Regions from separate parts of the Streptomyces sp. NPDC050423 genome, predicted to be linked through region 2. Evidence: riboswitches for the same ligand, from Rfam matches in the RefSeq annotation. Region 2 holds a riboswitch; the other holds the start of a gene.
What was found. A riboswitch is a leader RNA that binds a small molecule or an ion and turns the genes downstream of it on or off. The one in region 2 is predicted to bind glycine.
Positions count from the first base shown of each region.

Region 1: linked by a shared signal. The riboswitch ahead of gcvP (aminomethyl-transferring glycine dehydrogenase) and the one ahead of gcvT (glycine cleavage system aminomethyltransferase GcvT) in region 2 are both predicted to bind glycine.

Region 1 is NZ_JBFAJY010000044.1:1,921-17,744, reverse strand. It holds gene AB0I52_RS27450 (substrate-binding and VWA domain-containing protein) at 1-624, shown strand, start outside; gene AB0I52_RS27445 (glutamate-cysteine ligase family protein) at 673-2,178, opposite strand; gene AB0I52_RS27440 (hypothetical protein) at 2,661-3,254, shown strand; gene AB0I52_RS27435 (DUF5999 family protein) at 3,573-3,779, shown strand; gene gcvP (aminomethyl-transferring glycine dehydrogenase) at 3,868-6,753, opposite strand; glycine riboswitch at 6,948-7,044, opposite strand; gene AB0I52_RS27425 (PRC-barrel domain-containing protein) at 7,159-7,527, shown strand; gene AB0I52_RS27420 (DNA polymerase IV) at 7,452-8,915, opposite strand; gene AB0I52_RS27415 (MerR family transcriptional regulator) at 9,009-9,626, opposite strand; gene AB0I52_RS27410 (bifunctional nuclease family protein) at 9,794-10,267, opposite strand; gene AB0I52_RS27405 (MerR family transcriptional regulator) at 10,321-11,064, opposite strand; gene AB0I52_RS27400 (FHA domain-containing protein) at 11,105-11,884, opposite strand; gene AB0I52_RS27395 (DUF881 domain-containing protein) at 12,075-12,866, opposite strand; gene AB0I52_RS27390 (small basic family protein) at 12,872-13,204, opposite strand; gene AB0I52_RS27385 (DUF881 domain-containing protein) at 13,201-14,124, opposite strand; gene AB0I52_RS27380 (mannose-1-phosphate guanyltransferase) at 14,278-15,824, opposite strand, start outside.
Region 2 is NZ_JBFAJY010000039.1:13,184-29,007, reverse strand. It holds gene AB0I52_RS25735 (dipeptide ABC transporter ATP-binding protein) at 1-17, opposite strand, end outside; gene AB0I52_RS25730 (ABC transporter ATP-binding protein) at 65-1,156, opposite strand; gene AB0I52_RS25725 (ABC transporter permease) at 1,153-2,166, opposite strand; gene AB0I52_RS25720 (ABC transporter substrate-binding protein) at 2,308-4,023, opposite strand; gene AB0I52_RS25715 (ABC transporter permease) at 4,141-5,139, opposite strand; gene AB0I52_RS25710 (enhanced serine sensitivity protein SseB C-terminal domain-containing protein) at 5,575-6,381, opposite strand; gene AB0I52_RS25705 (enhanced serine sensitivity protein SseB) at 6,548-7,318, opposite strand; gene AB0I52_RS25700 (AAA family ATPase) at 7,396-8,085, opposite strand; glycine riboswitch at 8,242-8,335, shown strand; gene gcvT (glycine cleavage system aminomethyltransferase GcvT) at 8,477-9,592, shown strand; gene gcvH (glycine cleavage system protein GcvH) at 9,694-10,071, shown strand; gene glyA (serine hydroxymethyltransferase) at 10,091-11,347, shown strand; gene AB0I52_RS25680 (L-serine ammonia-lyase) at 11,505-12,887, shown strand; gene AB0I52_RS25675 (hypothetical protein) at 12,950-13,288, opposite strand; gene AB0I52_RS25670 (alpha/beta hydrolase) at 13,809-14,795, shown strand; gene AB0I52_RS25665 (terpene synthase family protein) at 15,458-15,824, shown strand, end outside.

The DNA.
Region 1 (15,824 bases), on a different contig from region 2:
GTCGTCGACGCCTCGGGTTCGATGGCCACGATCGTGCCGGGCCGCAACCAGTCCCGGATGGACGTCACCAAGGCGTCCCTGATCGAGGCCCTCAACCAGTTCACGCCGAATGACGAGATCGGCCTCTGGGAGTTCGCCACCAGGCTCGACGGCGACAAGGACTACCGCCGGCTGGTGGCGACCAGCCGGCTCGGGGAGCAGGCGAAGGGCGGCGGCACCCACCGGCAGAAGCTATCCGCCGCGTTCTCGGCCCTGCAGCCCGTGCCGGACGGTGCGACCGGGCTGTACGACACCACGCTGGCAGCCTACAAGGAGGCGCAGCGCACGTACGTGAAGGGCAAGTTCAACGCCGTGGTGATCCTCACCGACGGCTCGAACCAGGACGACCGTTCCATCTCGCGCAGTGCCCTGATCGCGGAACTCAGACGGATCGCCGACCCGGAGCGCCCGGTTCCGCTGCTCGCCATCGCGGTCGGCCCCGAGGCCGACCGCGAAGAGGTGAACGAGATAGCCAAGGTGACCGGTGGCGGCGGCTACCAGGTCAATGACCCGGCCGAGATCCAGGCGGTGATTCTGCAGGCCGTCATGACCGCCGGGCAGAGCGGCCGCGCCGCCAAGGAATAGCGACCGCGAGGCGGGCGGGGTCGTCCCGGACCGGCCCTGCCCGCCCGCTCAGGTTTCCGGGACGCCCACCGGCCAGCTGTGCACGGGCTCGCCGTCCTGCATCAGTTCGCCGTAGCGGCGGGTCATGGCCGCGAGCGCGGCACTCCGCCCCATTCCGGCGTCCCGCGCCCGGTGATAGGTGTCCGCCTGCCAGGACGCCCCGTTCGTCCGCCGCTTGCAGCGCTCCTCGATGATCCCGAGGTAGCGGTCGCGGTCCGCGGGCTCGATGTTCCACGCGTCGAGCCCGGCGGCCGCCAGCGGCAGCAGTTCGTCCCGTACGAGTTTGACGACCGGCACCCGGGTCAGCCCGGCGGAGCGGCCGGGCCGGGGCCAGAGCAGCTCGGCGTCGATGCCCCGGCGGCAGGCGGTGTCGAAGTTCTCGGCCGCGGCGGCGAACGGCATTCTGGTCCACACCGGGCGGGACTCCTCGGCCAGGGCCCGCACGAGCCCGTAGTAGAGCGCGGCGTTGGCCATCACGTCGGCGACGGTCGGCCCCGCGGGCAGCACCCGGTTCTCCACCCGGAGGTGGGGGACACCGTCCGACAGCCCGTACACCGGCCGGTTCCAGCGGTAGACCGTGCCGTTGTGCAGGACGAGTTCCTGGAGCCGGGGCACCCCGCCCTCGTCGAGGACCCGCAGCGGGTCCTCCTCCTCACAGATGGGCAGGAGCGGGGGAAAGTAGCGCACGTTCTCCTCGAAGAGTTCGTACGCCGAACCGATCCAGCGCTCCCCGAACCAGGTCCTGGGACGCACCCCCTGGTTCTGCAGTTCGGGCGGCCTGGTGTCCGTGGCCTGCTGGAAGAGCGGCGGGCGCGACTCCCGCCACAGCTCCCGGCCGAACAGGAAGGGCGAATTGGCTCCCAGGGCCACCTGGACCGCGGCAACGGCCTGCGCGGCGTTCCACACATCCGCGAACCGTTCCGGGGTCACCTGCAGGTGCAGTTGGACCGAGGTGCAGGCCGCCTCCGGCGCGATCGACCCGGAGGTGCAGACCAAGCGCTCCACACCTTCGATATCAAGGGAGAAATCCTCGCCGCGCGCCGCCACCATTTGGTCGTTCAGCAGCGCGTAGCGGTCCACGTCGGAGAGGTTCGCGCGGACCATGTCCCCGCTGCCGAGCGTGGGCAGTATTCCGATCATCACGATCCCTGCGTCGACCTCCCCGGCCTTGCGGTCGGCATATCCGAGGCCGGTCCGCAACTCTTCGGCCAGCTGGTCGAGAACACGCCCGGCCAGGTGGTGGGGAACAATGTTCACTTCCAGATTGAACATCCCGAGTTCTGTCTGGAAATCCCGGCTCGCGATGCGCTCCAGTACCTGTCCATTCAGCATCCTCGGCATACCGTCGGAGCCCGCGAGATTCAGCTCGATCTCCATGCCCATGAGGTTGCGCGGCCGGTCGAATCTCCGCTCCGCCAGGAGCCTCCCCAGCCCCTCCAGGCACTGGTGGAGCTTCCGCCGGTACCTCTGCCGATCGGACAGGTCAAAGGCGCCCGCCACGACCTTCTCCCCCATCGAAGTGTCCCTCCTCGAGTGGGCAGCCCGCGGCCCAGGCCGCTCGCGTCACGATCGATAATGCCCAGACGGGGTGATCCATAACGCCCCGCGCAGGGTGCACAGCCGCTAATCTGATGACCGCAGCCGGGGGCACATTCACTCGGCATGACGCAGTGCGCAGTTTCCGCCGTTCGGCCCTGGCTGAATGCACCGACGCGTTTCGGCCTACCGCGTCACAGGAAAAACCCGAGGCGGCAGCTGTGCCGCTCGCACCGAATCAGCATAATCTCCGCATAATAAAGTCCGGATACCGTCTTGCCGGCAATAGTCGTGGCGGCTAGTGGAATCACCGCGTGAACACGTGTCGTATAAACTCCGCGGACGAGGCAGAGAGTTGACGCACCGGCTCAGTCACCGGCCTCCTCTGGCCCCGCACGCCGACAGCGCCGTCTGCACCCACCCACGCTCCACCGTGTCTCCGAAGTGAGAGGCGACCCACTATGCCGCTGCATGTTCCTCCGGCTCCCGCGCCCGCGCTGAGAAGCGTACTCGCGGCGCTCGGTTCACCCACCGCGGTCCGCGAGGCCCGTACCCCCGCCCTGCGGTCCGCCCAGGGGCCTCTGAGCCCCGAACACCCACTCCCCGTCCATGTGCTGGACCGCATCGGAGCGGGCGGGCTCACACCCACCACCCGGCTCGCCGCCTGGCGCTTCCAGATCCGCGGCGCGGAGCGGGCGGTCGCCGCGGCGGACACCATGCTCACCCCCGACGGCTGGACCTTCTCGCACTTCTTCGAGGGCCCCTACATCGCCTCGACCGAACTCGCCCTGCGCCAGGCGGAGGCGGCGAGCACCCACTACCAGCCGAGGCTGCTGTCCATTCCCGAGCTCTACATGCTGGCACTGTGGCTGCACGAGGACACCGAGGCCGACGCGTCCGGCGGGTCCCCCGCCGCGGCCGATCTGCTGGTACCGCTGGCTCCCGCCCCACCGGGCATCGCGGCACACCGTCCGCACCGGGTCGCCGATCTGCTTCCTGTGATCACCACCCGCATCACACCCGGCCCCGGCCCCCTGCTCGGCTCCCCCGCCTGAGCCCCGGCCGCCCCCCACTTCACCGTGCCCCGCCACCGATTCCGGTGGCGGGGCACGGTGCTGCGGGGGGGCACATCCGGTCCCCGTCCGGACTAGCCCCATCCGGCCACCCCGAACCACCCGAAGTGACAGGGAAGTTGCGTTGAACCGTCCGGCTGGGTGATGCGTCATGAGAGGAGAAGAAGCGCTGCCGCGAAATCCCTGCGGATTGACGCCCGTGGGGCAACACTGGGACCGGACCGATCGATACGGGGGGCGGCCATGAACACCTCTTCAAGCCGCAGGACACTCAACTCAACGCAGCGAAAGAACCCAGCCATGTGTCAGCACCAGCCACCCTGCCCCACAGCCGACTCAGCCGACCGGGAAGCCGCCCGCCTGGTGGCGCACCATCCGGAACAGGGCTGGAGCCTGCTGTGCAACGGCGTCCTGCTCTTCGAGGACACCGGTGAGCTGCTCCCGGACGGGCAGATCATCGCACCGCACCGGCCGCTGGGAACGGGCCGGGTGATGAAGGCCGCCTGACCGCGGCAGGTACGGACAGGGGCCGGCCCGGAGAGATCTCCGAACCGGCCCCGGCGCAGTTCCGCCTCGCACGAAGGCGTCGGTGTCGTCAGTTGTCGTACTCGTCCAGCGGCGGGCAGGAGCAGACGAGGTTGCGGTCACCGAACGCACCGTCGATCCGGCGCACCGGCGGCCAGTACTTGTCGGCGGCGGTGACCCCGGCCGGGAAGACCGCCACCTCACGGCTGTAGCCGTGCGCCCAGTCGCCGCCCAGCGCGGCCGCCGTGTGCGGGGCGTTGCCCAGCGGGTTGTCGTCCGCGCCCCACTCGCCGGAGGCCACCTTCTCGATCTCGCCGCGAATGGCGATCATCGTGTCGCAGAAGCGGTCCAGCTCCGCGAGGTCCTCGCTCTCGGTCGGTTCGATCATCAGCGTGCCCGCGACCGGGAACGACATGGTCGGTGAGTGGAAGCCGTAGTCGATGAGCCGCTTGGCCACGTCGTCGATGCTGACGCCGGTCGCCTTGGAGATCGGCCGCAGATCCACGATGCACTCGTGCGCGACCAGACCGGCCGGGCCGTTGTACAGGATCGGGTAGTGCGGCTCCAGCCGCTTGGCGACGTAGTTGGCCGCGAGTACGGCGACCTGCGTCGCACGCTTCAGGCCCTCCCCGCCCATCAGGCGTACGTACGCCCAGGAGATCGGCAGGATGCCCGCCGAGCCCCACGGAGCGGCCGAGATCGGGCCGACCCCGGTCTCCGGACCGGCGGCGGGCTGCAGCGGGTGGTTGGGCAGGTACGGCGCCAGGTGCGCGCGCACACCGACCGGGCCGACGCCGGGGCCGCCGCCGCCGTGCGGGATGCAGAAGGTCTTGTGCAGGTTCAGGTGCGAGACGTCGCCGCCGAAATGGCCCGGCTTGGCGAGACCGACCAGCGCGTTGAGGTTGGCGCCGTCGACGTACACCTGGCCGCCCGCGTCGTGCACCTCGGCGCAGATGTCGGCGACGTGCTCCTCGAAGACACCGTGCGTCGACGGGTAGGTGATCATGAGCACGGCGAGCTCGTCGCGGTACTGCTCGATCTTGGCGCGGAGGTCCTGGATGTCGACCTCGCCGTCGTCGGCGGTCCTCACCACGACGACCTTCATGCCTGCCATCACGGCACTGGCCGCGTTGGTGCCGTGTGCGGAGGACGGGATCAGACAGACGGTCCGCCCCTCGTCGCCGTTGGCACGGTGGTACGCCCGGACGGCCAGCAGCCCCGCGAACTCCCCCTGCGAGCCGGCGTTCGGCTGGATGGAGACCGCGTCGTAACCGGTGACCTCGGCGAGACGCTCCTCCAGCTCATGGATGAGCGTCAGGAAGCCCTGGGCCTGCTCGGCCGGCGCGAAGGGGTGCAGCGCGCCGAACTCGGGCCAGGTGATCGACTCCATCTCGGCGGTCGCGTTCAGCTTCATGGTGCAGGAGCCGAGCGGGATCATGCCGCGGTCCAGCGCGTAGTCACGGTCGGCGAGCCTGCGCAGGTAGCGCAGCATCGCGGTCTCGGAACGGTGCTGGTGGAAGACGGGGTGGGTCAGCACGGAGTCGGTCCGCAGCAGCTGCTCGGGCAGCGCATCGGCGGTCGTGGCGTCCAGTGCGTCGATGTCACCCGTGACGCCGAAGGCCGCCCAGACGGACGCGATCTCCGTACGGGTGGTGGTCTCGTCGCAGGCGAGCGAGACGAGGTCGGCATCGACGAGCCGCAGGTTCACGCCGCGCTCGCGGGCGTCGGCGACGACCTCCGCGGCCCTGCCGGGTACCCGGACGGTGAGCGTGTCGAAGTGGGAGCCCGTCACGACGTCGGCACCGGCGGCGCGCAGGCCCTCGGCGAGGATCGCGGCGTAGCGGTGGGTACGCCGGGCGATCGTCCGCAGCCCGTCCGGGCCGTGGTAGACGGCGTACATGCCGGCCATCACGGCAAGCAGCACCTGCGCGGTGCAGATGTTGCTGGTGGCCTTCTCGCGGCGGATGTGCTGCTCGCGGGTCTGGAGGGCCAGCCGGTAGGCCTTGTTGCCGTCCGCGTCCACGGAGACGCCGACGAGGCGGCCCGGCAGGCTGCGCGCGAACTTCTCGCGCACGGCCATGAAGCCGGCGTGCGGTCCGCCGAAGCCCATCGGCACACCGAAGCGCTGCGTGGTGCCCACCGCGATGTCCGCGCCGAGCTCGCCGGGCGAGGTGAGCAGGGTGAGCGCCAGCAGATCGGCGGCCACGGTCACGATCGCGCCGAGCTCGTGGGCCTGCTCGATGACGGGCCTGAGGTCGCGCACGGCTCCGGAGGCGCCCGGGTACTGCAGCAGCACGCCGAAGACGCCGCCCTCGGCGATCTCGGCCGGGATGCCGTCGGTGAGGTCGGCGACGACGACCTCGACACCGGTCGGCTCGGCACGGGTCCGGATCACGGCGACGGTCTGCGGGAGGGCGTCCTGGTCGACCAGGAAGACGCCCTTCTTGACCTTGCCGACGCGCCGCGCCAGCGCCATCGCCTCGGCGGCGGCGGTGCCCTCGTCGAGCAGCGAGGCGCCGGAGGTGGGCAGCCCGGTCAGGTCGGCGACCATCGTCTGGAAGTTCAGGAGAGCTTCGAGGCGGCCCTGGGAGATCTCCGGCTGGTACGGCGTGTAGGCCGTGTACCAGGCGGGGTTCTCCATCACGTTGCGCAGGATCACCGGCGGGGTGAACGTGCCGTAGTAGCCGAGCCCGATCATCGGGGCCAGCACCTGGTTGCGGTCGGCGAGCGCGCGAAGTTCGGCCAGCACCTCGGCCTCGGTACGGGCCGTCGGCAGCTGAAGCGCCTCGGTGCTCCGGATGACATCGGGCACCGCGGCCGCGGTGAGCTCGTCGAGCGAGCCGTAACCGACCTGGGCGAGCATCTTCGCCTGCGCCGCGGCGTCGGGACCGATATGACGCTGCTCGAACGGAATGCCCTGTTCCAGCTGGGAGAGCGAAGTGCGACGGGGGGTCATGGTGGAGGCCTCCTGGTCTGTCACGACCTGCGAGGGGCACCACGGCGCGGGGTGCCCGAACGGCCTCCCCCTCTGTCATCTCAACCTGAGAGCTTCACCGGTGCCCACTGCACGCACCGGTTTTCACCGTCGGTGAGGGAGAGATCCGCCTCGGCCCACGGCCGTGCGGAACCCGCCCTGCTTTCCAGAGTGACCTCGTCCGTGCGGTACGGGGGCCTGAGAGATTCCGGGGAGGATTTGCTCCTTCGGCGCCTCCGGATTCGCTCCGGAGGACTCTCCCGCACGGGGTAAGCAGCCACTCTCCAGCCTACCAGCGGGGTTCCCGGCGGAAATCTCGAGTGGCCAACCCCACGGTTGTGCACTTCTGTGGTTCCTGTGGAGTAGCCGCGACCAGTGGGAGGGTCCGTGCAGACCGACATCGATCCGCGCAACCTGATCGGCCGCAAGGCGTTCGACCGCGAGGGCACCAAGATCGGAACCGTGGACGAGGTGTACCTCGACGACGCGACCGGCGTGCCGGAGTGGGCGGCCGTACGCACCGGCCTGTTCAGCCGGGACGCCTTCGTCCCGCTGGAACCCAGCGAGTTCGAAGGGGACGCGCTGCGCGTCCCCTTCGACCGCGCACTGATCAAGAACGCTCCCGACTTCGGGGTCGGCCGGCATCTCTCGCCGGAACAGGAGCTCCAGCTCTACCGGCACTACGGTCTGGACTCCCCGCCCGAGGAGATCGGCCCGGACCGGGACTTCGGCAGGCTGGCCGGCCAGGACGAGTAGTCGGCCGGATCCCGCACGAGCGGCAGCGGATCGGCCGGCTGGAGTTCCGGATCGTCGATCCGGAACGTACGCACCCGGCCGGGAGCCGATTCCGGCTCCTCGAAGCGCACCGTCACCCGGCCGACGCCGCTGCCCTGCACCCAGCCGTGGCCGTGGACGTCGTGCCGCACGTCGTGCCCGGCCGGCCAGCGGCGGGCGGCGAGCTGTTCGGCGCTCTCCTGCTCCGGCTCCTCGGGCTCCGGCCCGCCGTCGACCGTACCGCCCCCCGCGCTGTCGGTGGTCCCGGCGGCGGTGCGCTCGGCCGCGGTGCGCTCGTCGGCCGCCTGCGCGAACAGGTCCTCCTGGGTGTAGTCGGCGAGCCCGGTGACGCCCACTCCGAGCAGCCGCACTCCCCCGGTGGTGTCCACGGACTCCAGGAGCCGCGCGGCGGCCTCCCGGACCACCGTGGGGTCGTCGGTGGGGCCACGCAGCGTCTCGGACCGGGTCAGGGTGGAGAAGTCGTACCGCCGTACCTTCAGCACCACGGTCCTGCCCGAGCGCTCCGCCGCCCGCAGCCGCTGGACGCACCGGTCCGCGAGCCGCTCCACCTCGCTCCTGACCCGGACCCGGTCGTGCAGGTCCGTGTCGAACGTGTCCTCGACCGAGACCGATTTCGCGTCGCGCTCGGCGACGACCGGCCGGTCGTCATGGCCGGACGCCATCCGGTGCAGTGAGCCGCCGTGCGCCTTGCCCAGCAGCCGTACGAGCTCCGCCTCGCCCGCCTCGGCCAGGTCGTTCACCGTGGTCATCCCGGCGCGCCGCAGATGGTCCGCGGTGGCCGGGCCGACCCCGGGCAGCGTGCGGACCGGCATGGGCGCGAGCAGATCCCGCTCGGTGCCCGGCGCTATCAGCAGGATCCCGTCGGGCTTCGCCTCCTCCGAGGCGATCTTGGCCAGCATCTTGGAGCCGGCGAGGCCGACGGACCCGCTCAGTCCGGTGACCGCCTCGATCGCCTCCCTCAGCTGCTCACCGATCGCCAGCGCGGAAGCCGTGTCGTCCGCGGTGCCGCCGGCCTCCAGGTCGACGAAGGCCTCGTCCAGGCTCAGCGGCTCCACCAGCGGTGACAGCCGGCCCAGCAGCTCCATGACCTGGTCGCTCACGGTCCGGTACAGCGCGAAGCGCGGCACCAGATAGGCGGCGTTCGGCGCCAGCCGCCTGGCCTGCGCCATCGGCATGGCCGAGTGGACCCCGAAACGCCGCGCCTCGTACGAGGCGGTGGCGACGACCCCGCGCGGCCCCAGCCCGCCCACCACCACGGGCTTGCCGCGCAGACTCGGCTTCGCCGCCTGCTCCGCGGAGGCGTAGAAGGCGTCCATGTCCAGATGCAGGATGGTCGGCGCGGCTCTCACATCAATCGATGCTGCCCTACGGCACTGACAATCGCCGGATGGCAACCGCTCGCGGGCCCGGGAAACCCCGGGCCCGGCCGGGCTCGCACCGGCTCAGCCGGCCCGGTTGCGCCGTCGGGCGAGCTCGTCGGCGGGGTTGTTCCCGATCAGCGTCTCGCCGGTGTCCACCCGCTCCCCGTGCAGCTGCGACAGCGCGGCGTCGACGTCCCGCCAGACCACCCCCACGGCGATGCCGAAGACGCCCTGACCCCCTTGGAGCAGCTCCACGACCTCGGCGGGCGAGGAGCACTCGTAGACGGTCGCCCCGTCGCTCATCAGCGTCATGCGTTCGAGGTCCTGGAAACCGCGGGCCCGTAGGTGCTGGACCGTGGTGCGGATGTTCTGGAGGGCCACCCCGGTGTCGAGGAAGCGCTTCACGATCTTCAGCAGGACGACGTCCCGGAAGCTGTAGAGCCGCTGTGTGCCCGATCCGTACGCGGGACGGACGCTCGGTTCGACGAGGCCCGTGCGAGCCCAGTAGTCGAGCTGGCGATAGGTGATCCCCGCCGCCGCGCATGCCGTCGGCCCGCGATAGCCGATGTCCTTGGCCGATGCCGCGCCGTCCCCCGCCACCGCAGCCGGCACAGCCGGTTGCCTGATGGTCTGGTCGGCTGTACTCCCCTGCTGCGGATACGGCCCACCCACTGCCGCACCGTCGCCGCTGCTTCTCACGCCGACCTCCGTCCTTGACCTGCCCACTCGAAGGTAGGCAGTCACCCGGGGTGCGTCAACGATCGCCACACTCGGCACGCCGAGTGATAATCACCCTGAGGGTGGTTTCCCGTGACTCTCGACCGGGAAAGGCTTGTCGGATGCGCTGACGGCGCCCCCTTGGGACGTCACTGACTGTTCGTACCGAAGTCCTCCGGCGAGATCTGATCGAGGAACTCCCGGAACTTCTCCACCTCGTCCTCCTGCTCGTCGGGAATCGCGATTCCCGCGTCGTCGAGCACCCCGTCACTGCCGTAGATCGGCGTTCCGGTGCGCAGGGCGAGCGCTATGGCGTCGGACGGCCGCGCACTCACCTCGACTCCGCTCGCGAAGACCAGCTCCGCGTAGAAGACCCCTTCCCGGAGGTCCGTGATCCGGACCTCGGTGAGCTCCTGGCCCACGGCCTCAAGCACATCCTTGAAGAGGTCATGGGTCAGCGGCCTGGCCGGAGCCATGCCCTGCTGAGCGAAGGCGATCGCGGTCGCCTCACCAGGACCGATCCAAATGGGGAGGTACCGGTCGCCTCCCACTTCACGCAGGAGCACGATCGGTTGGTTGGAGGGCATTTCCACCCGGACACCCACAACGTCGAGCTCGTTCACACAGCAACCCTAGGACGTGCTCGGCAGGTTTGGGTAGTCGGGGCCCACTGCGATCAGTGGAGCCTGATCTGGAGCGCGGTCTGCACGAGGGCCGAGTGCAGCCGTACAGAAAGCTCCGCGAGCTCCTTCGCAGTGGCCTCGGCATGGGCTCTGGTCTGCGGATTCCGGTGCCGTCGCAGTGGTGCGACCACCTGTTCGATGAGTCCGGCCTCCCGGTCGGCGGCCGCTCGCATGGCGCGCAGATGCCGCGGTTCCAGACCGAATCGGCCCAGATCCGCCACAAGCCTGGCGACGGCGACCGTCCCGGCGTCGTATCCGCCGTCGGCCGTCGGAACGACCAGACCGTAGGACTCCCACGCGTCGAGGTCGCTCTCGGTGACCTCCGCGGCAGCGAGAAGCTCGGCGCGGCCGATGCGGGCGGCCGTGGCCCGGCCCGTCCCACCGGTCCAACTGCCGTCGGCGAGGTCCCGCTCGCCGTCCGGGGCCGGCAGGGCCACCCGCTCGCCCCTGGCGACGGCGTCCAGGTGCTCGCGGATGACCTTCAGCGGAAGATAGTGGTCCCGCTGCATCCGCAGCACCTGAGCGAGCCGCTCGACGTCGTCGGACCGGAACTTGCGGTAGCCGGAGGGCGTCCGCTGCGGTTCGACGAGTCCCTCCGCCTCCAGGAAGCGGATCTTGGAGATGGTGACTTCGGGAAACTCGTCCCGCAGCTGCAGGAGCACCGTGCCGATGCTCATCGGGCGGTCGTCGGCGGTGGCGGTGCCGTTTCCGGCACCGCCCGTCGGTGTTCTCAGCATGGACCTTCCTGGGGGTCCCCCCGACGGAGTCAGGGGCGGGTCAGATGGCCCGCTGGCTCGCGTAGAAGACCAGCCGGTACTTGCCGATCTGCACTTCGTCGCCGTTGGACAGCGCGACGGAGTCGATGCGCTCACGATTGACGTACGTGCCGTTGAGGCTGCCCACGTCCCCGACCGTGAAGCTGCCGTCGGGGCTCCGGCGGAACTCCACGTGACGGCGCGAGACCGTCACGTCGTCGAGGAAGATATCGCTCTGCGGGTGGCGGCCGGCCGTGGTCAGCTCGCCGTCCAGCAGGAAGCGGCTGCCCGAATTCGGACCGCGCCGCACCACCAGGAGCGCCGAGCCGAGCGGCAGGGCGTCCACAGCGGCCTGTGCCTCGGGCGAGAGCGACGGCGCGGACGACTGACCGGTCACCTCCGCCTCGTAGGCCTCAAGGCCCGAGATGGAGATGGTCGACGTCGTCTCCGAGGCCCGCTCGGGTACCCCGCCCCTCAGCGGCGCGCCGCAGTTGGAGCAGAAACGACTGGCTTCGGCATTGCGGTGGCCGCACCTCGTACAGACCGGCATGGACGAACCCTCCTGCCTCGGGGTGAACCCTCCACCCGTACTTGAGGTTGACGGTTCTCCGAAACCTATGCGGCCGGGACCGGCGGGGTCAACAGACGACGCGCCCGAATTGTCACCCCCCGAACCTGCCACCTCGTCGCGGAAGAGCGGGCGCTCGGAGCCCTGCTCGTCGGCTTGACCATGGCGCGGCGCGCGATGGCGGGCAGCCTCATCGCGTGCACTCTTGCCGAACAACTTCCCAAACAACTTCACGGGCGATTCCCCTTGACCGAAACAGACCCGCCCGTGGGGCAGGACGAACCCTGAATGAACACACCTGCCGACCCGGACATCTTCACAACGTCCGTATCCACTCGACAGTTTCCACCACGCGCCACGATTACGATGCGGCGACCCCCCGCAACCTTCTGCCCGTGTCCCCCGACGCTCACGCGTCCCGGGTTCACGGGGCCGACGACCGAGCGTAGTCAGGCCGCTCCGCCGGTCGCAAGGCGTCCACGACAATGTCGTCGGCCTGCGACACATGCACAGTGGCCTGCTCCTTCTCCAGCGTCTGCACCACGCCGCCCGGGATGTTCAGCGCCGGCTCCAGATCCTGCGGCTTGCCGATGACCTTGAACACGTACGGAGCCGAGATCTTCCGCCCGTCGACCTTGATGGCGCCACCGTCGCCGGAGAAGTATGTATTGGCCACCACCCGCACGCCATTGACCTCGATCGCCTCGGCGCCGGCTGCCCGAAGCTCCTGAAGCGCGTCGAGGAGCTTGTCGGCCTCCACCGCGCCACCCGGGTCGTTGATCGTGAGGGTGATCCCGGGGCCGTGCGCGGCCACGGTGCCCGCGAGGATGCCGAGTTGACGCTCCTTCTCGACCGTCTGCTTGCGTGCCTCCTCCGCCTGGTCGGAACTGTTCTCCAGCTCCGTGCGCTGGTCCTCAAGGCGCTGCTTCTCGTCCTCCAGCCGCTGTGAACGGTCGTCCACCTCGTCGAGGATGCGGACCAGGTCCTCCTGGCGCGCGCCGCGCAGGGCGCTGTTGTCGCTGTTGGACCGCACCTGGATGGCAAGCCCCAGACCGAGGACGAACAGCAGCACCGCGACAATGAGTTGGGCGCGGGTGACCCGTGGCGGCCAGAGCCCGGCGATCAGCCGCTGGCGTCCGGTGAGCTCCTTGGGGGCGTCCACGGGCCGCTCGCCGGGCTGTTCCCGGCCGCCGGTGAATTCTTCGTCGTCGCTCATCGGCCTCAGGCCCGGAAGACGTGACGGCGGATGGCGGCGGCGTTGGAGAAGATCCGGATGCCGAGGACAACCACCACACCGGTGGAGAGCTGGGCGCCGACGCCCAGCTTGTCGCCCAGGAAGACGATCAGGGCGGCCACGACCACGTTCGAGAGGAACGAGACCACGAAGACCTTGTCGACGAAGATGCCGTCGAGCATGGCCCGCAGGCCACCGAAGACGGCATCGAGGGCGGCCACGACGGCGATCGGGAGATAGGGCTCGACCACCGCCGGCACTTCGGGCCGGACCAACAGTCCGACCACGACTCCCACGACGAGGCCCAGTACGGCGATCACGATGTGCCCTTCCCTGTGTCTGCCGCACCACTGCCGGTGTCGGCGGCCTTATAAGGCTCTGCTGTCCGTACGATCAGGCTCGGGGCCGCCGGGAGATTCACCTTCTCCTGGACGGAGATGCCGGTCCTGATGTCGAAGGTGTCCTTCAGTGCCTGCAGGTACTGTCCGTCGGCACTGCCGCGGAAGGCGGCGCTGAGCTTCTTCCCGTCCCCCACCGCGAGCACCGAGTACGGCGGCACCAGCGGTTTGTTGTCGACCAGTATGGCGTCGCCCGCGGCGCGGATCGCCGACAGGGCGGTCAGACGCTGCCCGTTGATGGCGATCGCTTCCGCACCGGACTGCCACAGGCCGTTGACGACCCGTTGCAGGTCCCGGTCCCTGACCCGTCCGGTGTCGGAGAAGCCGCTGGTCTCACGCGGTCCGCCGCCGCCCTGGTCGGTGTTCTTCGCGTCGTCGACGACCAGTTTCAGGCCGGGCCCGTGCACGGGCGTCGCGCCGGAGAGCAGGGCCACCAGTTCCGCCTGGTCCCCACCGTGCTTCTCCAGAGCCTTGCGCTGACGCCTGCCGACATCGTCACGGACCTTTTCGACCTGTGCCTCAAGAGTGTCTGTCGCAGCGGTCTCCGAGTCGATCCGGTCGATCAGTTCCTCGCGTTCCTTGGCGAGGACCGGTGCCGCCACCCGTGCCTGCGCGGCACCCAGGGTGACAACGAGCGCGGCCAGCACCAGGCACGCCGCGAAGCCCAGCTTCGCCTTGAGGGTGCGGGGCATGCCGGCCCGGCCGTCGGCCTCGCGACGAGCCGCTGCCTCGGCGTACCCGTCGTCCAGGCTGTGGTCCATCACATTGGTCAGCAGCGACATGGACGCGTCGGGGCGTGCGGGCGGCGAGGCCGTACTCCGATCGGGGGGCTGCTGCGACATGCCGCACATCGTCGCACGTCGCGGCAGCTACCGCCGAATGGCCCCACCGATGTGCCGGAGCCGTCGGCCGGCGCGGTCCTGCACACCGCGGGAAGCCCGGACCGTCCGGCCACCGCGGGCGGCGTCTCTCCGCCACCGCGGTGGCCGGACGGCTCAGTTGCCCGCGCTGTCGACGATCGCCGACCACTCGTCCAGGAGGGCCTGCGCCGAGGCGTCGTCCGGCCCTTCCGCCCACAGATGGGTGACCGCTTCCGCCCGGTCCGGCAGGACCATCACCCAGCGTCCGTCCGCCTCGACGACCCGCACACCGTCCGTCGTATCGACGTCGCGGTCTCCGGCGGCCTCGACGACACGGCGCATCACCAGCCCCTTCACGGCCCACGGGGTCGCGAGATCGTGGCGCAGGACATGAGCACGCGGGATGCGTGCGTCGATCTGGCTGAGTGTGAGCTGCGTCCTGGCAACCAGCCCGATCAGCCGTACGAACGCGGCCGAGCCGTCGAAGACGCTGCTGAATTCCGGAACGATGAAGCCGCCCCGCCCGTCTCCACCGAAGATGGTGCCTTCCTCGCGTCCGACCCGGGTCAGATCGTCGGGCGATGTCGTCGTCCACTCGACCTGGGTGCCGTGGTACGCGGCCACCTGTTCGGCGACGCGGGTGGTGGTCACCGGCAGCGCCACCCGTCCGCTGCGCCGCTCGGCGGCGACGAGGTCGAGCATGACCAGCAGGGCCCGGTCGTCCTCGATGATCCGCCCCCGCTCGTCGACCAGGGAGAGCCGTTCGCCGACCGGGTCGAACCGGACTCCGAAGGCCGCCCGCGCCGAGGAGACGATCTCACCGAGTCGCACCAGTCCGGACCGCCGGGTCTCGGCGGACTCGGTCGGACGCGATTCGTCCAGGCCGGGGTTGATGGTCAGCGCGTCCACGCCGAGCCGTCCCAGCAGGCTGGGCAGGACAAGTCCCGCGCTGCCGTTGGAGGCGTCAACGACGACCTTCAGCCCGGCGTCCGCGATTCCGCCGGTGTCCACGTTCCGCAGCAGTGATCCGGTGTACGAGTCGAAGACACTGGACGGGAAGTGCAGGTCCCCGATCTCTCCGGGGAAGGCCCGGCGGTATTCCTGCCGCGCGTAGACGCGGTCCAGCTTCCGCTGCTGCGCCTGGGAGAGGTCCGCGCCGCTCGCGTCGAAGAACATGATGTCGACGGAGTCGGGGACGCCCGGCGACGTCCGGATCATGATGCCGCCCGCGCTGCCGCGTGCGGTCTGCTGGCGGGCCACGGGCAGCGGTACGTTCTCGAGGTCGCGGACATCGATGGCGCTGGCCTGGAGCGCCGAGATCACCGCACGCTTCAGCGCTCGGGCACCACGGGAGTGGTCACGTGCGGTGGTGACCGTCGAGCCCTTCTTCAGGGTCGTGGCGTACGCACCGGCCAGCCTGACGGCCAGCTCCGGCGTGATCTCGACGTTCAGGATCCCGGAGACACCGCGCGCCCCGAAGAGGTGGGCCTGTCCGCGCGACTCCCAGATCACCGAGGTGTTGACGAAGGCGCCGGCCTCGATGGTCTTGAAGGGGTAGACGCGGACGTTGCCCTGGATGATCGATTCCTCGCCGACGAGGCATTCGTCGCCGATGACGGCGCCGTCCTCGATGCGGGCGGCGCGCATGATGTCGGTGTTCTTGCCGATCACGCAGCCGCGCA
Region 2 (15,824 bases):
ACGTCCTTCTCCGGCACCGGGGGATCCTTCTTCTCGCTCACGTCGCTCACATCACTCGCCTCGCTCACAGCTTCGGCGCAATCTCGTCGGTCCAGATCCGGGTCCGCTCCTCCGGCGACATGTGACAGGCGGAGAAGTGCCCGTCGCCGACCTGTTGCAGCTCGGGACGCGTCATGCGGGTGAGGTCGTCCTTGGGGATGTCCGCGTACGGGCAGCGCGGGTTGAAGGCGCAGCCGCTCGGGACGTTGATCAGCGACGGCGGCTGGCCCTTGACGGGGATCAGCCGCTCGGTCTGCTCACGGTCGATGCGCGGCATCGAGGTGAGCAGGCCCCAGGTGTACGGGTGCTGGGCCTCGTAGAAGACCTTCTCCGCCGGCCCGCGCTCGATGCAGCGGCCGCCGTACATCACCAGGAGTTCGTCGGCCATCTCGGCGACGACCCCGAGGTCGTGCGTGATCATGATGACGGCGGAGCCGAACTCCTTCTGCAGGTCCCGGATCAGGTCCAGGATCTGCGCCTGGACGGTGACGTCCAGAGCGGTGGTCGGCTCGTCGGCGATGAGCAGTTCCGGGTTGTTGACCAGCGCCATCGCGATCATGGCGCGCTGGCGCATACCGCCGGAGAACTCGTGCGCGTAGGCGTCGACCCGCTTGTGCGGCTCGGGGATGCCGACCCGGTCGAGCATCTCGATGGCCCGGGTGCGGGCGGTCTTCCTGTTGACCTTGTTGTGGATCCGGTAGGCCTCCACGATCTGCGCGCCGACCTTGAAGTACGGGTGCATCGCGGAGAGCGGGTCCTGGAAGATCATCGCCATCTTGCGGCCGCGCAGCTCGCGCACCCGGGCGTCGGAGGCGCCGATCAGCTCCTCGCCGTCCAGCCAGACCTCGCCCGAGATACGGGCGTTGGGGGCCGTGCGGTGCAGGCCCATCACGCCGAGCGAGGTGACGGACTTCCCGGAGCCGGACTCGCCCACGATGCCGAGGGTCTGTCCGGGCTTCACGTCGAAGCTGACGCCGTCGACGGACTTGACCAGCCCGTCGTCGGTCTTGAAGTGGATGCGCAGGTCCCGTACGGAGAGGAAGGCCTCGTCGCCGCCGGCGCGCGCGGCGGCGGGCTCGTCGGCCGCCGCGGTCTGTGCCTTGGAAAGCTCGGTCACGAGTACCTCACCCTGGGGTCGATGGCGGCGTACACCAGGTCCACCAGCAGATTGCAGATGACGATGAAGAAGGCCGCGACGAGCGTCACGCCCATCACGATGGGCAGGTCGCTCTCCTGCACGCTCTTGATGGCGAACTGGCCGAGTCCGGGGAAGGAGAACACGGTCTCGGTGATGACCGCGCCACCGACCAGCAGGCCGAAGTCCATGCCGAAGATGGTGACGATGGGGGTGAGCGCGGCCCGCAGACCGTGCTTGCCGATGACCTGGCTCTCCCGGAGACCCTTGGCACGGGCCGTTCGGATGTAGTCCTCGCCCATCGTCTCCAGCATCCCGGCTCTGGTGATGCGGGCGTAGAGCGCGGAGTAGAGGAAGGCCAGCGAGCACCACGGGATCAGCAGGTTCCACGCCCAGTCCAGCGGGTTGTCCGTGAACGGCACATAGTTGACGCCGCCTTCCCAGACCGGCCACTGCACGGTGAACACACCGAGCGCGAGCATGCCGGTGAAGAAGATCGGCAGGGAGACACCGGCGAGCGCGATGGCCATGAAGAAGCGGTCGAGGATCGAACCCCGCTTGAGCGCGGAGACGACACCGATCGCCACACCGCTGATCAGCCAGATCACCGCGGCGCCGATCGCCAGGGAGAACGTGACCGGAATGCGTGCGGTCAGCTCGGGCCACACCTCGACGTGTCGCTTGAACGAGTAGCCGAAGCACGGCACGCCGCAGTGCGTGGCCTCGGGGCCGAACTGGAAGTCGGCGCCGACGAAGAGCTGCTTGATGAAGTGCCAGTACTGGATGTAAAGCGGCTGGTCGAGGCCGAGATTCTGCTTGACCGCGAGGATGGACTGCGGGTTGGCGTCCTTGCCCACGTACTGGGCTGCCAGTTGGTCCATCGTCTGCCCGGCGATCCGGGGGACGAGGAAGAAGATCGCGAAGGTGACTGCGCTGACGATCAACAGCAGCAGCACCGCGCCGAAGACGCGTCGAATGATGTACGCAGCCACAGCTATCCGGCGCCGGTAACTGTCTGCCGGGGGGAACCCGTCCGGTCGGACACCGTGCCTTCACCTGCCTTTCAGGACAATTCTCGGGCCCGGGGGCCCGCTCCCCGGGCCGCGTGCGCGGCCCGGGGAGCGGGGCCGTTCCTACTTGGCGGAACCCATCAGCACGTAGTCGTAGATGCCGAGGTAGGCCTGGGTGACCGTGACGTTCGTCGCGGACTTCGGCCGGAGCAGCAGGTTCTTGCGGTAGATCAGCGGCACTGCGGTCGCACCTTCGGCCACGGCCTTGTCGACGTCGCCCCACGCCTTCTCACGGGCGGCGGTGTCGGTGTTGGCGATGCCCTCGTTGAGCAGCTTGTTGATCTTCGGGTCGTTCAGTTCCTGAACGTTGTTGCCACCGGACGGCTTGATGGACGCGCCGTTGATGATCTGGTCCAGGAAGCCGAAGCCGGTCGGCCAGTCGGCACCCCAGGCGCTCATGATCATGCCGAGCTTGTTCGCGTGCACGTAGCTCGGGTTGCCCGCGAAGTTCGAGAAGTACTTACCGGTCGGGAAGGCCTTGATCTCGGCGTTGACGCCGATCTTCTTGAGCGAGGCCTGCACCGCGGTGACCATGGACATCTCGGCGGGGCGGTCGGAGCGGGCCGAGATCTTGGTGTCGAAGCCGTTCGGCTTGCCGCACTGCTTCAGCTCGTCCTTGGCCTTGGCCTCGTCGCCCTTGTGGCCGGCGGACTCGTACAGGTCGAACTTCGAGTAGCCGTTGACCGTCGGCGGCAGCAGCGTCGTCGCGACGTCACCCTTGGGGTCGCCGCCCTGGGCGGCCTGGACCGACGCCTTGTCGATGCCCCACTGCACGGCCTTGCGGCAGTGGATGTTGTCGAACGGCTTCACGTTGACGTTGAGACCGATGTACGAGGTGGCGCCCGCGTACGGGTTGTCGGTCTGCTTCTTCAGATCAGCCTTGGTCAGGACCTTCGGCTGGGTCGCCGGGGCGACGCCGGTACCGGCGGCGTCAGCGGTGATGTTGTCGGCGAGCAGGTTGTTGTCGACCGTCTCCTGCTTGACCTTGAACCGGATCGTCACCTTGTCCGGCAGGGCCGGGCGCAGCGAGTCGGTCTTCGGGTCCCAGTTCGGGTTGCGCACGAGGGTCGCGCTGCGGCCCTCCTCGTAGGACTCGAACTTGTACGGGCCCGAGGACATGATGTGCTTCACGTAGTCGGCGCCGGTGTCCTTCGCGGCCGGCACGGGGGCCGTCTGCGTGAAGGTCGCCAGGTAGTCGAAGTCCGCGAAGGCGTCCTTCAGCTTGAAGATGATCGTGTTGTCGTCCGGCGTCTCGATGGAGGCGATGCCGTCCGGGTTCTTGTCCTTGTACGGGCCCTTGTACTTGTCGCCGCCGATGAGGTGGGACTTGAAGTACGTCGGGCCGTTGGACATGGCCTCCGGCGCGAAGTTGGAGCGCTCGACGGCGTACTTGACGTCCTTCGAGGTGATCACGGAGCCGTCTTCGTACTTCAGCCCCTTCTTGATCTTGTACGTCCAGGTCTTCGCGTCCGCGCTCGCCTTGCCGAGGCTCTCGGCGAGGTCCGGGACGACCTCCAGGCCGTCCTTGCCCGCGGCCGGCTTGAACGACGTGAGCGAACGGCCGTACAGGCGGGAGAAGTTCTGCACCCAGCCGTAGTACGTGTTGCCGGGGTCGAGGGAGTCGGGCTCGTCGGACAGTTCGAGCTTGAGCGTCCCGCCCTTCTTGTCCGACTTGTTGACGATCGAGGTCAGCGCGGCGTCAGTGGTGCCGGAGCCGCCCTTGTCGCCGCCGCCGCCGTTGTCGTCCTTGGAGCCGCTGCACGCGGAGGCGCCCAGCATCAGGACCACAGCCGTGGCAACCACCGCTGTCGTTTTTCTGGTCTTCACCTGAGGAAATTCCCCTCAATCGATGGTTGCCATGGCATGTCGCACGTCGTTGTGACGAGGACCCGGGCACTACTTGCTGCGGGGGTCGAGGGCATCGCGCAGCCCGTCTCCCAACAGGTTGAACGCCAGGACCGTGACGAAGATGGCCACGCCCGGCACGATCATGTACATCGGGTCGTTCTGGTAGAAGTCGATCGCGTTGGTGAGCATCCCGCCCCAGGAGGCCTGCGGCGGGGCGATACCGACCCCTAGATAGCTGAGACCGGCCTCGAAGAGGATGTTCGAGGGGATCAGCAGCGTGGAGTAGACCAGAACGGGTGCCACCAGGTTCGGCAGCAGCTCCCGGAAGAGGATGAAGGGTCCCCGGGCGCCCAGCGACCGGGCAGCTTCGACGAATTCGCGGTTGCGCAGGCTCATCGTCTGGGCTCGGACGATACGTCCCATGTACGGCCAGCTGAAGAAGCCGATCACGAAGATCAGTACCGCGATCCGCAGCGGCAGCCCCGTCAGGCCGAAGGCGCCGTCCTGGAGTGCCGCCGAGATGGAGATCGCGAACAGCAGCAGCGGGAAGGCCAGGAAGGTGTCCATCATGCGGCTGATGACCGTGTCCACCCAGCCGCCGTAGAAGCCCGAGACCACACCGAAGAAGACGCCGATCACCACGGAGAGCAGGGTGGCGCCGACGGCGACGACGAGGGAGACCCAGGAGCCCTCGATGATGCGGGTCATGATGTCGCGCCCGTACTGCGGTTCGACGCCGAGCGGGTGGCTCCAGCTCATGCCGCCCCAGTCGCCCTTGGGGGCGAGCAGCGCGGGGTCGATGAGTTCCTGGTGGAAGGCGTTGGGGTCCAGACCGAAGACGGCCTGGATCGGCTTGGAGAGGACGGCGAGCAGGATCAGCAGGATGACAACGATGCCGCCGGCAACGGCCACCTTGTCGCGCTTGAAGCGCGTCCAGGCGATCTGTCCGAGCGAACGGCCCTCGATCTGGCTCTGCTTGACTCCCGTGAGTACTGCCTCCGGCTGAGCCTCGGCAGCCGATCCGGTGGTCTCGATCGGTGCGGTCACAGTGCCTTTGACCCCTCCCGCCGGCGGTGGCCGGCCCTTGCTCGCCGCGGTAACGGCCTGGCGCGCATCAGCCGCGCACGATCATGCGGCTGATGTCCTGGTACTGAGATACGTCTGAAGCGTCTGAAGCGTCCACGAAATGTCCGCCGGGGCAACCTCGTACAAAGGAGCGACGATCCCCACTAGTCGGGAGTCTTCAACGCGGTTGCGATCACCCGCCAGACCTGACGGGGAATGTTTGCTCAAACGTGATGCGGTCAGTGAGCTTCCGTTATCCGGACAGCTTGATCGAGTGAGCGGACCACTCGGCCACTAATCCATCAGAACGGACATGCCACCCAACAGGCGTTATTGGGTGGCTATTTGGGTGACCACGGCGGTTGCCTTGTCCGCCCGAGGGTGCTTTGTCCGCTCGGGTGAGCGGGCCCGGCGGGCCTAGTAGGCGTGCGGGGCCGGACCGGGCGGCTGCGGGTAGCCGTAACCCGGAGCGACGACGCCGCTCCGGCCGGCCGGAGCGTGCGACTCGCGGTCGTAGAACGGACGGGAGTTGCCCCGCAGCCACATCGCGACCGGGTCGTACTCGTCGGACATGGCGACGGTGGAGACCGGCAGCCCCTCCGGGACCGTGCCGATCGACTGCTGCATCATCGCGCGCACCGCGTCGACGGACGGCTGGCTGGTGTCGTACAGATCGAGGCCGATGGCGAGGTACGGGACACCGAGCGCGGGCTGCACCCAGGCGCGGCGCAGCGAGCGGATCGCCGGGGTGTGGTGGGCGTTCTGCGTCAGCTGGGCGTAGAACTGCGGGGTCTCGACGGCGGGGTCGCTGATCCGCAGCGGACCGGCGGGCATCCGGTCGAGGCCGGTGGCGATCCGGCGCAGGTCGAGCCAGGGAATGCCCACGCCGCCGCCCGGGGCGTGCGGGTTCAGCCAGATGCCCCAGCGGTCGGGGAAGAGGGCGCGGGCGATGTCGCGGCCGCCCACCACCTCATGGGCGCGGTTCCAGCCGCTGGCGGAGAGCTCCTGGGCGGAGGTGACACAGGGGGCGTAGCCGAGGCCGTCGATCTCCATGTTGCCGTACTGGGCGTCGGGCGAACCGGCCCGGCCGTGCCAGAGCAGCATCCAGATCCGGTCGGCCGCCAGGGCCTGGAGCAAGGCCTCGTACGCGTCGTAGCGCCCGGGTGTCACCTGGCGCAGCATGTGCTCGACCTTCCCGGCCGCCGCGGTGCCTGACGCACTCACCCTGGGTCCCGCCCCTCTTCGATCCACTGTGTCGGCCTGCCGCTCCCGGGGCACGCGGGTACGGCGCGGTGCCGAGGCACCAGCCATCAAACCAGCTTAGGCGCCGGTCCTGACACCGACTTGACGCCATGGGCCGCAGCCGTCCCGCGCGGACCGACGGGCGGCGCTACTCGCCTGCCCGCTGATAGAACGGCCGGATCCTCGCCCGCATCCAGTCGGCGACCGGGTCCTGCGCCACGTCGAGCAGCACCAGGTTGACCGGCCACGGCAGCTCGACGCGGCCGAGCGCGCGGCCGAGCGCGTCCATGGGGGCGTTGCGCCCGGCACCGTCCCAGGTCGAGAACTCGACGCCGACGAAGAGGACGGGGTCGCCGCCCTCGATGCTGGCCAGGGTCCTGCGGGCGCTGAGCACGACACCGCTCTCCTCGAACTCACCGGCGGCGGCGGCGAGGAAGTCGACGGGCTCCTCCTTCCAGTCCGGCTCGTAGAGCCGGACCCGGCCGCCGCTGGCCGGTCCGTCGAGCAGGCTGCGCCCGGACCGGCAGAGTTCGGCGACGGCGGGCGGCGGGAGCGGCATGCCGACCGCGCCGCCCGGGTTCACCGCGATGCCGAGCTGCGGGGGCAGTCCGCGGGCGAACTCGACGGCGGGCGCCACGGTGAAGGACATACGGGCGCCGACGCAGCCGAGGAACTGCTGCTCGGAACTGAACACGGGGACGTACGCGGCGCCGTCGATCTCCAGTGTCGGCAGGTCCAGATCGGTGGCGTCCGGTCCGCCGCCGTTGGGCAGGGGCACCCAGAGATGGCTGCGGCCGAGCACCTCCACGAGCCGGCCGCCCGCTTCCGGGTTGCCGAGCGAGGCGCTCAGCACTTCTTCGAGCTCGTTGGCCGGCCATCCGCCCTGCGGAACGGTGTGGCCCTGTGCCGGAATGTCCACTGCTTCCCTCTCTCGCCCCGTGCCGTGCAGCAAGAGGTTAGCGCCGCGCGCCGGGTGTCCGGGCATCGGAAGGCCCGCTACCGGTTCTCGCCCCGCGCGTCCGCGAAGGTGATCCGCGTCAGCAGCGCCGCCGCCTCGCGGTCCAGGAGCACCGCCGAGACGCAGCCGAGCGGCAGTGTGCCCGTCTCGGTGTCCCGCAGCAGCCTCCGCAGGGCCCTGCGGTGCCGGGCGAACGCGTACCCGGAGACGCCGCGCCCCCGCTCCAGCTGGCCCGCCCGCGCTGTCTGCGGGGTGACGTCGAGCAGGACGAGGTGCAGGACGCCGCCGCGCCGCCGGGCGTCGCGCGCCAGCCAGCCGCGCACCCAGGCCTGGGTGCCGCAGTCGTGGACGACGACGGAGACGCCGGAGCGCAGCACCTGCCACAGTCCCCAGTAGTGGGCGACGCGGACGAACGGGCGGTAGAGGGCGTACGGGACTAAGCGCGGCAGCAGAGCGGCCCAGCGGTCCCTGGTGTCCTGGGAGTCGATGACGCGGGCGGACACGGCCCGCCTGATCAGCGTCGACTTGCCGCTGCCCGGCAGCCCGGATACCACCACGACGTCACCCGCCACGAAGTGCAGGCCGCGCGGGCCGCGCCCGGACCGGCCCCGCAGATCCCGTACGACGGGTCCGTGCGGGCCCCGCGTCTCCCGGGCCGGTGCGCCCGGCTGTGCGGGCAGTGCCCCGTGTGCGACCCCCGCGGTCGTCGCGTACCGCTGCAACGTCATCGCCATCCCCCTGTCGGCCGACCCACACCTGCCACGAAGTGTAAAGAAAAGGTAATGCGACACAAGCGTGCGACCCGCCGGATCCGGTGGGGTACCGGCGCCCCACTGCCCGGCGATGCGTGCGATGATGACCCGGCCAACTGCATAAAGGCCGCTTGAATCCGCGCGGGAGAGTTCCGGCCTCCGGGCCGGGCGCCGAAGGAGCAAGATCCTCCCTTGAATCTCTCAGGCCCCGTACCGCGTGGATGAGGCAGATCTGAAAAGCGAGTCGCCCAGCGGCTCCACCCAAGGTGCAAGCCGAACCCCTCCGGGGCCTCTCGGCGAACCTCTCAGGTTCCGATGACAGATGGGGAGGGATCGTCCTCGTCGTCATGCCCTGGGAGCCATATCCATGAGCACCGCCCCCCGTCTCACCACCCTCGACGCCCTGCACCGTTCGCTGGGCGCCACGATGACCGACTTCGCGGGCTGGGACATGCCCCTGCGGTACGCCAGTGAGCGCGACGAGCACATCGCCGTGCGCACGAAGGCCGGCCTCTTCGACCTCTCCCACATGGGCGAGATCACCGTCACCGGCCCGGCGGCCGTGGATCTGCTGAACTTCGCGCTGGTCGGCAACATCGCCACCGTGTCGGTGGGCCGGGCCCGCTACACGATGATCTGCGCCGAGGACGGCGGCATCCTGGACGACCTGATCGTGTACCGGCTGGGAGAGACCGAGTACATGGTGGTCGCCAACGCCGGCAACGCCCAGATCGTGCTGGACGAGCTGACCGCCCGCGGCGAGGGTTTCGACGCCGAGGTGCGCGACGACCACGACGCGTACGCGCTGCTGGCCGTCCAGGGCCCCGAGTCCTCCGCCATCCTGGCCGCCGTCACCGACGCCGACCTGGACGGGCTGAAGTACTACGCCGGACTGCCCGGCACGGTCGCCGGGGTCCCCGCGCTGATCGCCCGTACGGGCTACACCGGCGAGGACGGCTTCGAGCTGTTCGTCGCCCCCGGGCACGCCGAGCAGCTGTGGCGGGCGCTGACCGAGGCCGGCGCCTCGCGCGGCCTGATCCCCTGCGGGCTCTCCTGCCGCGACACGCTGCGCCTGGAGGCGGGCATGCCGCTGTACGGGCACGAGCTGACGACCGGGCTGACCCCGTTCGACGCCGGGTTCGGCCGGGTCGTGAAGTTCGAGAAGGAGGGCGACTTCGTCGGCCGCAAGGCCCTGGAGGCCGCCGCCGAACGCGCCGAGACCGCCCCGCCCCGCAAGCTCGTCGGCCTGGTCGCCGAGGGCCGCCGGGTCCCGCGCGCCGGGTTCCCCGTCGTCGCCGGCGGCCAGGTCATCGGCGAGGTCACCTCGGGCGCCCCGTCGCCCACCCTCGGCAAGCCGATCGCCATGGCGTACGTCGACGCCGGGCACGCCGCGCCCGGCACCGAGGGCGTCGCGGTGGACATCCGGGGCAGCCACGAGCCGTACGAGGTCGTGGCGCTGCCGTTCTACAAGCGCCAGAAGTAGTCCGCAGGCGGAACAGGGCACCGCGTACGTGACGCAGTCCTGTCTCACACCGTAAGACCATCGTTCATCAGCACTCCCCCGCGTACAGGAGAATTCAGGTCATGAGCAACCCCCAGCAGCTGCGGTACAGCAAGGAGCACGAGTGGCTGTCGGCCGTCGAGGACGGTGTGGCCACGATCGGCATCACGGAGTACGCGGCCAACGCGCTCGGTGACGTCGTCTACGCCCAGCTCCCCGAGGTCGGTGACACGGTGACCGCGGGCGAGACCTGCGGTGAGCTGGAGTCGACCAAGTCGGTCAGCGACCTGTACTCGCCGGTGACCGGCGAGATCACGGCCGCGAACCAGGACGTGGTGGACGACCCCTCGCTGGTGAACTCCGCACCGTTCGAAGGCGGCTGGCTGTTCAAGGTACGTGTCGCGGAGGAGCCGGAGGATCTGCTCTCCGCCGACGAGTACACCGCGTTCTCCGGCAACTGAGACCCCAAGGGACCACCTGATGTCGCTTCTCAACTCCTCCCTCCACGAGCTGGACCCGGACGTCGCCGCCGCTGTCGACGCCGAGCTCCACCGTCAGCAGTCCACCCTCGAAATGATCGCCTCGGAGAACTTCGCTCCGGTCGCGGTCATGGAGGCCCAGGGCACCGTCCTGACCAACAAGTACGCCGAGGGCTACCCCGGCCGCCGCTACTACGGCGGCTGTGAGCACGTCGATGTGATCGAGCAGATCGCCATCGACCGCGTCAAGGCGCTCTTCGGGGCCGAGGCCGCGAACGTGCAGCCGCACTCCGGCGCGCAGGCCAACGCCGCCGCGATGTTCGCGCTGCTGAAGCCGGGCGACACGATCATGGGCCTGAACCTGGCCCACGGCGGTCACCTGACCCACGGCATGAAGATCAACTTCTCGGGCAAGCTCTACAACGTGGTCCCGTACCACGTGGACGAGACCGGCCTCGTGGACATGGCCGAGGTCGAGCGCCTCGCCAAGGAGTCCAAGCCGAAGCTGATCGTGGCCGGCTGGTCCGCGTACCCGCGCCAGCTGGACTTCGCCGCCTTCCGCCGGATCGCGGACGAGGTCGGCGCGTACCTGATGGTCGACATGGCGCACTTCGCCGGTCTGGTCGCCGCGGGTCTGCACCCCAGCCCGGTGCCGCACGCCCATGTCGTCACCACCACCACGCACAAGACCCTCGGCGGTCCGCGCGGTGGCGTCATCCTGTCGACGCAGGAGCTCGCCAAGAAGATCAACTCGGCGGTCTTCCCGGGTCAGCAGGGCGGCCCGCTGGAGCACGTGATCGCGGCCAAGGCGGTCTCGTTCAAGGTCGCGGCGACCGAGGAGTTCAAGGAGCGCCAGCAGCGCACCCTGGACGGCGCCCGCATCCTCGCCGAGCGTCTGGTGCAGCCGGACGTCACCGAGGTCGGCGTCTCCGTCCTGTCCGGCGGCACGGACGTGCACCTGGTCCTGGTGGACCTGCGCAACTCCGAGCTGGACGGCCAGCAGGCCGAGGACCGGCTCCACGAGCTGGGCATCACGGTCAACCGGAACGCCATCCCGAACGACCCGCGGCCGCCGATGGTCACCTCGGGCCTGCGGATCGGCACCCCGGCCCTGGCGACCCGCGGTTTCCGGGCGGAGGACTTCACCGAGGTCGCGGAGATCATCGCGTCCGCCCTCAAGCCGTCCTACGACGCGGACGACCTGAAGGCCCGCGTCGTCGCGCTCGCCGAGAAGTTCCCGCTGTACCCCGGTCTGTAGTCCGGACCTGCGCATTTGCACGTTGGGGCGGGGCACCACGCACACTGAACAGTGAGCGCGGTGCCCCATCCCTTGTCCCCCGCTCTCCGGGCCGACCCGGCCCGTACCGCACCACCCGGCAGACAACGGCGTCTACCAGCGCTTTGAGGAGTCACCCGTGGCCATCTCGGTCTTCGACCTGTTCTCGATCGGCATCGGCCCGTCCAGCTCCCATACGGTCGGCCCGATGCGCGCGGCCCGTATGTTCGCGCGCCGGCTGAAGAACGAGGGCCTGCTCGCCCACACCGCCTCGATACGCGCCGAGCTGTTCGGCTCGCTCGGCGCCACCGGCCACGGCCACGGCACCCCCAAGGCCGTCCTGCTCGGCCTGGAGGGCGAGTCCCCCCGTACGGTCGACGTCGAAACGGCCGACGACCGGGTCGCCGAGATCCGCTCCACCGGCCGGCTCAACCTCCTCGGCATGCACGACATCGCCTTCGACGCCGAAGAACAGCTGATCCTGCACCGCCGCAAGGCCCTGCCGTACCACGCGAACGGCATGACGGTCTTCGCGTACGACCGCGACGGCGCCCCGCTCCTGGAGAAGACGTACTACTCGGTCGGCGGCGGCTTCGTGGTCGACGAGGACGCGGTGGGCGAGGACCGGATCGTCCTCGACGACACCGTGCTGAAGAACCCGTTCCGCACCGGCGACGAACTGCTGCGGCTCGCCGGTGACACCGGCCTGTCGATCTCCTCCCTGATGCTGGAGAACGAGCGGGCCTGGCGCACCGAGGACGAGATCCGCTCGGGCCTGCTGGACATCTGGCGCTCCATGCAGGCGTGCGTGTCCCGCGGCATGTCCCGCGAGGGCATCCTGCCCGGCGGCCTCAAGGTCCGCCGCCGCGCCGCGAACACCGCCCGCCAGCTGCGCGCCGAGGGCGACCCTCAGACCCACGCGATGGAGTGGATCACCCTCTACGCGATGGCGGTCAACGAGGAGAACGCCGCGGGCGGCCGCGTCGTCACCGCCCCGACCAACGGCGCGGCCGGCATCATCCCGGCGGTGCTGCACTACTACGTGAACTTCGCGGCCGGCGGCGCCACCGAGGCGGAGAAGGACGACAGCATCGTCCGCTTCCTCCTGGCCGCCGGAGCCATCGGCATGCTGTTCAAGGAGAACGCCTCCATCTCCGGCGCCGAGGTCGGCTGCCAGGGCGAGGTGGGCTCCGCCTGCTCCATGGCCGCGGGCGCCCTCGCCGAGGTGCTGGGCGGCACCCCCGAGCAGGTCGAGAACGCCGCCGAGATCGGCATGGAGCACAATCTGGGCCTGACCTGCGACCCGGTCGGCGGCCTCGTGCAGATCCCGTGCATCGAGCGCAACGGCATGGCGGCGGTGAAGGCCGTCACGGCCGCGAAGATGGCGCTGCGCGGCGACGGCAGCCACAAGGTCTCCCTCGACAAGGTCATCAAGACCATGAAGGAGACCGGCGCCGACATGAGCGTCAAGTACAAGGAGACGGCGCGGGGCGGGCTCGCGGTGAACATCATCGAGTGCTAGGCAAACATAGGCCCTGACCAGTGCGTTTCCATCTTTCAGCGCTGTCAGGGCCTTCCCCTCGTTCACCATTCGGATCCACCCGGCCCGCCGGCCGTCGCCAGGATGTATCGAATCGACCCCCTGAACCCATCAGAGGGGCACCATTTGATACATGCGAGCGCGGCGTCCAGGGCCTGGGGGTCGCCCACGGACGATATGTAGTCGCCCGGCACATCGACGTCGATCAGCACCACTTCACGGGTTTCGGAGCCCGGCAGCACCTGCGCGTCCCCGAGCGGCCGTACCTCGATCCCCTCGGCACCGGCCAGGGACAGGGACGGGGAGCGCGCGCCCAACAGCCGCTGGACGTACAGGCCATCCGTCAAGGAGGCCGCGAACCCGTCGTATTTCTTGGGAACCATGAGAGCGGGTCCGCCGAACTCCCGGAATATATCGAGTCCGGGAGACTTCCCGGACTCCAGTTCGGCTTCAGGACCTCGCGGAGCCCTGATCGCCCAGCCCTTCGGAGTCAACGGCGGCACCATCACCAGGGCCGTTCACCAAGTCCAGGCCCTCCTGGCCGAGCACGGCCACACCAGCCGGACGCGGCGATGCCCGGGCTCCGGTCGTTGCCCGTCACCTGGTGAGTGCCGTTTGGCAGCCGGTGAATGGCGCCTGACATCCGGTGCATGCCTCGTGCCATCCGGTGACCAGCACCGCTCAGCCGGTGAGTGACGCCGGTCATCCGGTAGTGGCGCCGGTCATCCGGTGAGTGGCGCCTGTCCATTTGCCGAAGCGGCAACAGAGCTCGCGGCCGGCCCGGCGTCCGGCGCATGATCGTGTTCCGGGCCGCCGACCGCTTCCGGGCGGTACGGGTCCGGAGCGCGGTCGGCCTACAGGACCCGACCGTGACCGGCGCAGACCGAGAACCGCGGAGGACCCATGTCGCATCAGCCCGCCCCGTCCCCGGAGCCCACGCACCGCACGGTGCCCTCTCCCGCCGGCCGTATCCACCTGGTGGAGCAGGGCACCGGACCCCTGGTGCTGCTGCTGCACGGATTCCCGGAGTCCTGGTACTCGTGGCGCCACCAGCTGCCCGCGCTGGCCGCTGCCGGATACCGGGCGGTCGCCATCGATGTCCGGGGATACGGGCGGTCCTCCCGGCCCGGGGACGTCGCGGCGTACCGGATGCTCGAACTGGTCGAGGACAACGCCGCCGTGGTGCACGCGCTCGGGGAGCGAAGTGCCGTGGTCGTCGGCCATGACTGGGGCGCGACGATCGCGGCGAACTCCGCGCTGATCAGGCCCGATGTCTTCCGCGCGGTGGGGCTCCTGAGCGTTCCCTACGCCCCGCGCGGCGGTCCGCGCCCCAGCGAGGTCTTCGCGGGGATGGGCGGGGGCGAGGAGTTCTACGTCGCCCGTTTCCAGGAGCCCGGCCGGGCCGAGGCCGAGATCGAGCCTGACGTGCGCGGCTGGCTCGCCGGCTTCTACGCGGCGTTCTCCGCCGACACCATGCCCGCGCCCGACGCCCCGGACCCGCACTTCGCCGGGTCCGGCGGGACACTGCGCGAGCGGTTCCCCGACCGGCGGCCCGGCTGGCTCGGTGAGGCCGACCTCGACTTCTACGCGGGCGAGTTCGAGCGGACGGGGATGAGCGGGGCACTCAACCGCTACCGGAACATGGACCGGGACTGGGAGGATCTCGCGGACTTCGACGGCGCACCCGTCACTCAGCCGTCCCTCTTCCTCGGCGGGTCCCTGGACGCCTCCACCACCTGGCTGGCCGATGCCATCGCGGCGTACCCCACGACGCTGCCCGGCCTGGTCTCCTCCCACGTCCTGGACGGCTGCGGCCACTGGATCCAGCAGGAGCGCCCCGAGGAGGTCAACCGGATCCTGACGGGCTGGCTCGCCTCGCTGGCCGGCTGAACCGGCCCTACGGTGAGAGGGGCCGGTGAGGCAGACGTGTGCGTCGAATCGGCCGGCCCCACCCCCGGCGTCCGCCACCTCGGCCAACACGGGAGTAGTCCAACTGCTCATAACTGAGCAGGCGTTCCTGTCGAACACACATTTTCAGTCACAGGCGGCTTCCCTCCCCCGCATACTGGGAGTTCACTGGTCGTGACGAGTGGTGACGCAATCGCCGTGCACGTCAGGCGGTCCGCTGCCATGAGCCCCACGGGCCCGGCTCCGACGCCCAGGCCCCGGCGGAAGAAAGAGGACAGCGATGACAGCCGCCCCTCCCGTGACGCACCCCCGACGGGATCCGGCCGTCCGGCCCGGCCGCGCCGTTTCACGAACAGCGTCTCGGCCCCCTCGTACCGACCAGCCGCCCCGCCGCCGCTGATCCGCTCCTGCGGCGGTCCGCCGCAGCCGGTTCACGGTCCCACCGCCCTCTCGTTCGGCTGGTGCGGACAGCTGTCCCCGAGGACGCGGCCGTATCGAAGCGCCGATCGGCAGAGCCGCGTTCACCGCTCGCCGCTCGCCGCTCCGGCCGTGCGTGCGCGATTCGTTCCGCGCATCCCCCTTCCCTGTTCGCATTCGTCTGGACGAGGTGCACCATGAGTAAGATTGCGCTTCCAGAATTCCACATGCCGTTCGAGAGCACGGGATGTAATCCGGGAGTCGACAGGACCAGGCAGGCCGCCTGGGAATGGGCCGAGACCAGAAACCTCGCCCTCTCTCCGGTGGCCCACAAGAAGATGATCCGGACCCGCCCCGAACTGTGGATATCTCTGATATTTCCCGAGGCGTCGCAGAAGCACCTCGACCTGTTCTGTCAGTGGCTCTTCTGGGCCTTCCTCGTCGACGACGAGTTCGACGACGGCCCGGCCGGCCGCGACCCCGGGCTGTGCGAATCCGCCATCGCGCATCTGGTGGACGTACTCGACGGTGCCCGGACACCGGTCGGCCCCATGGAGCACGCCCTGGACGAGCTACTGGTCCGGACCTGCACGG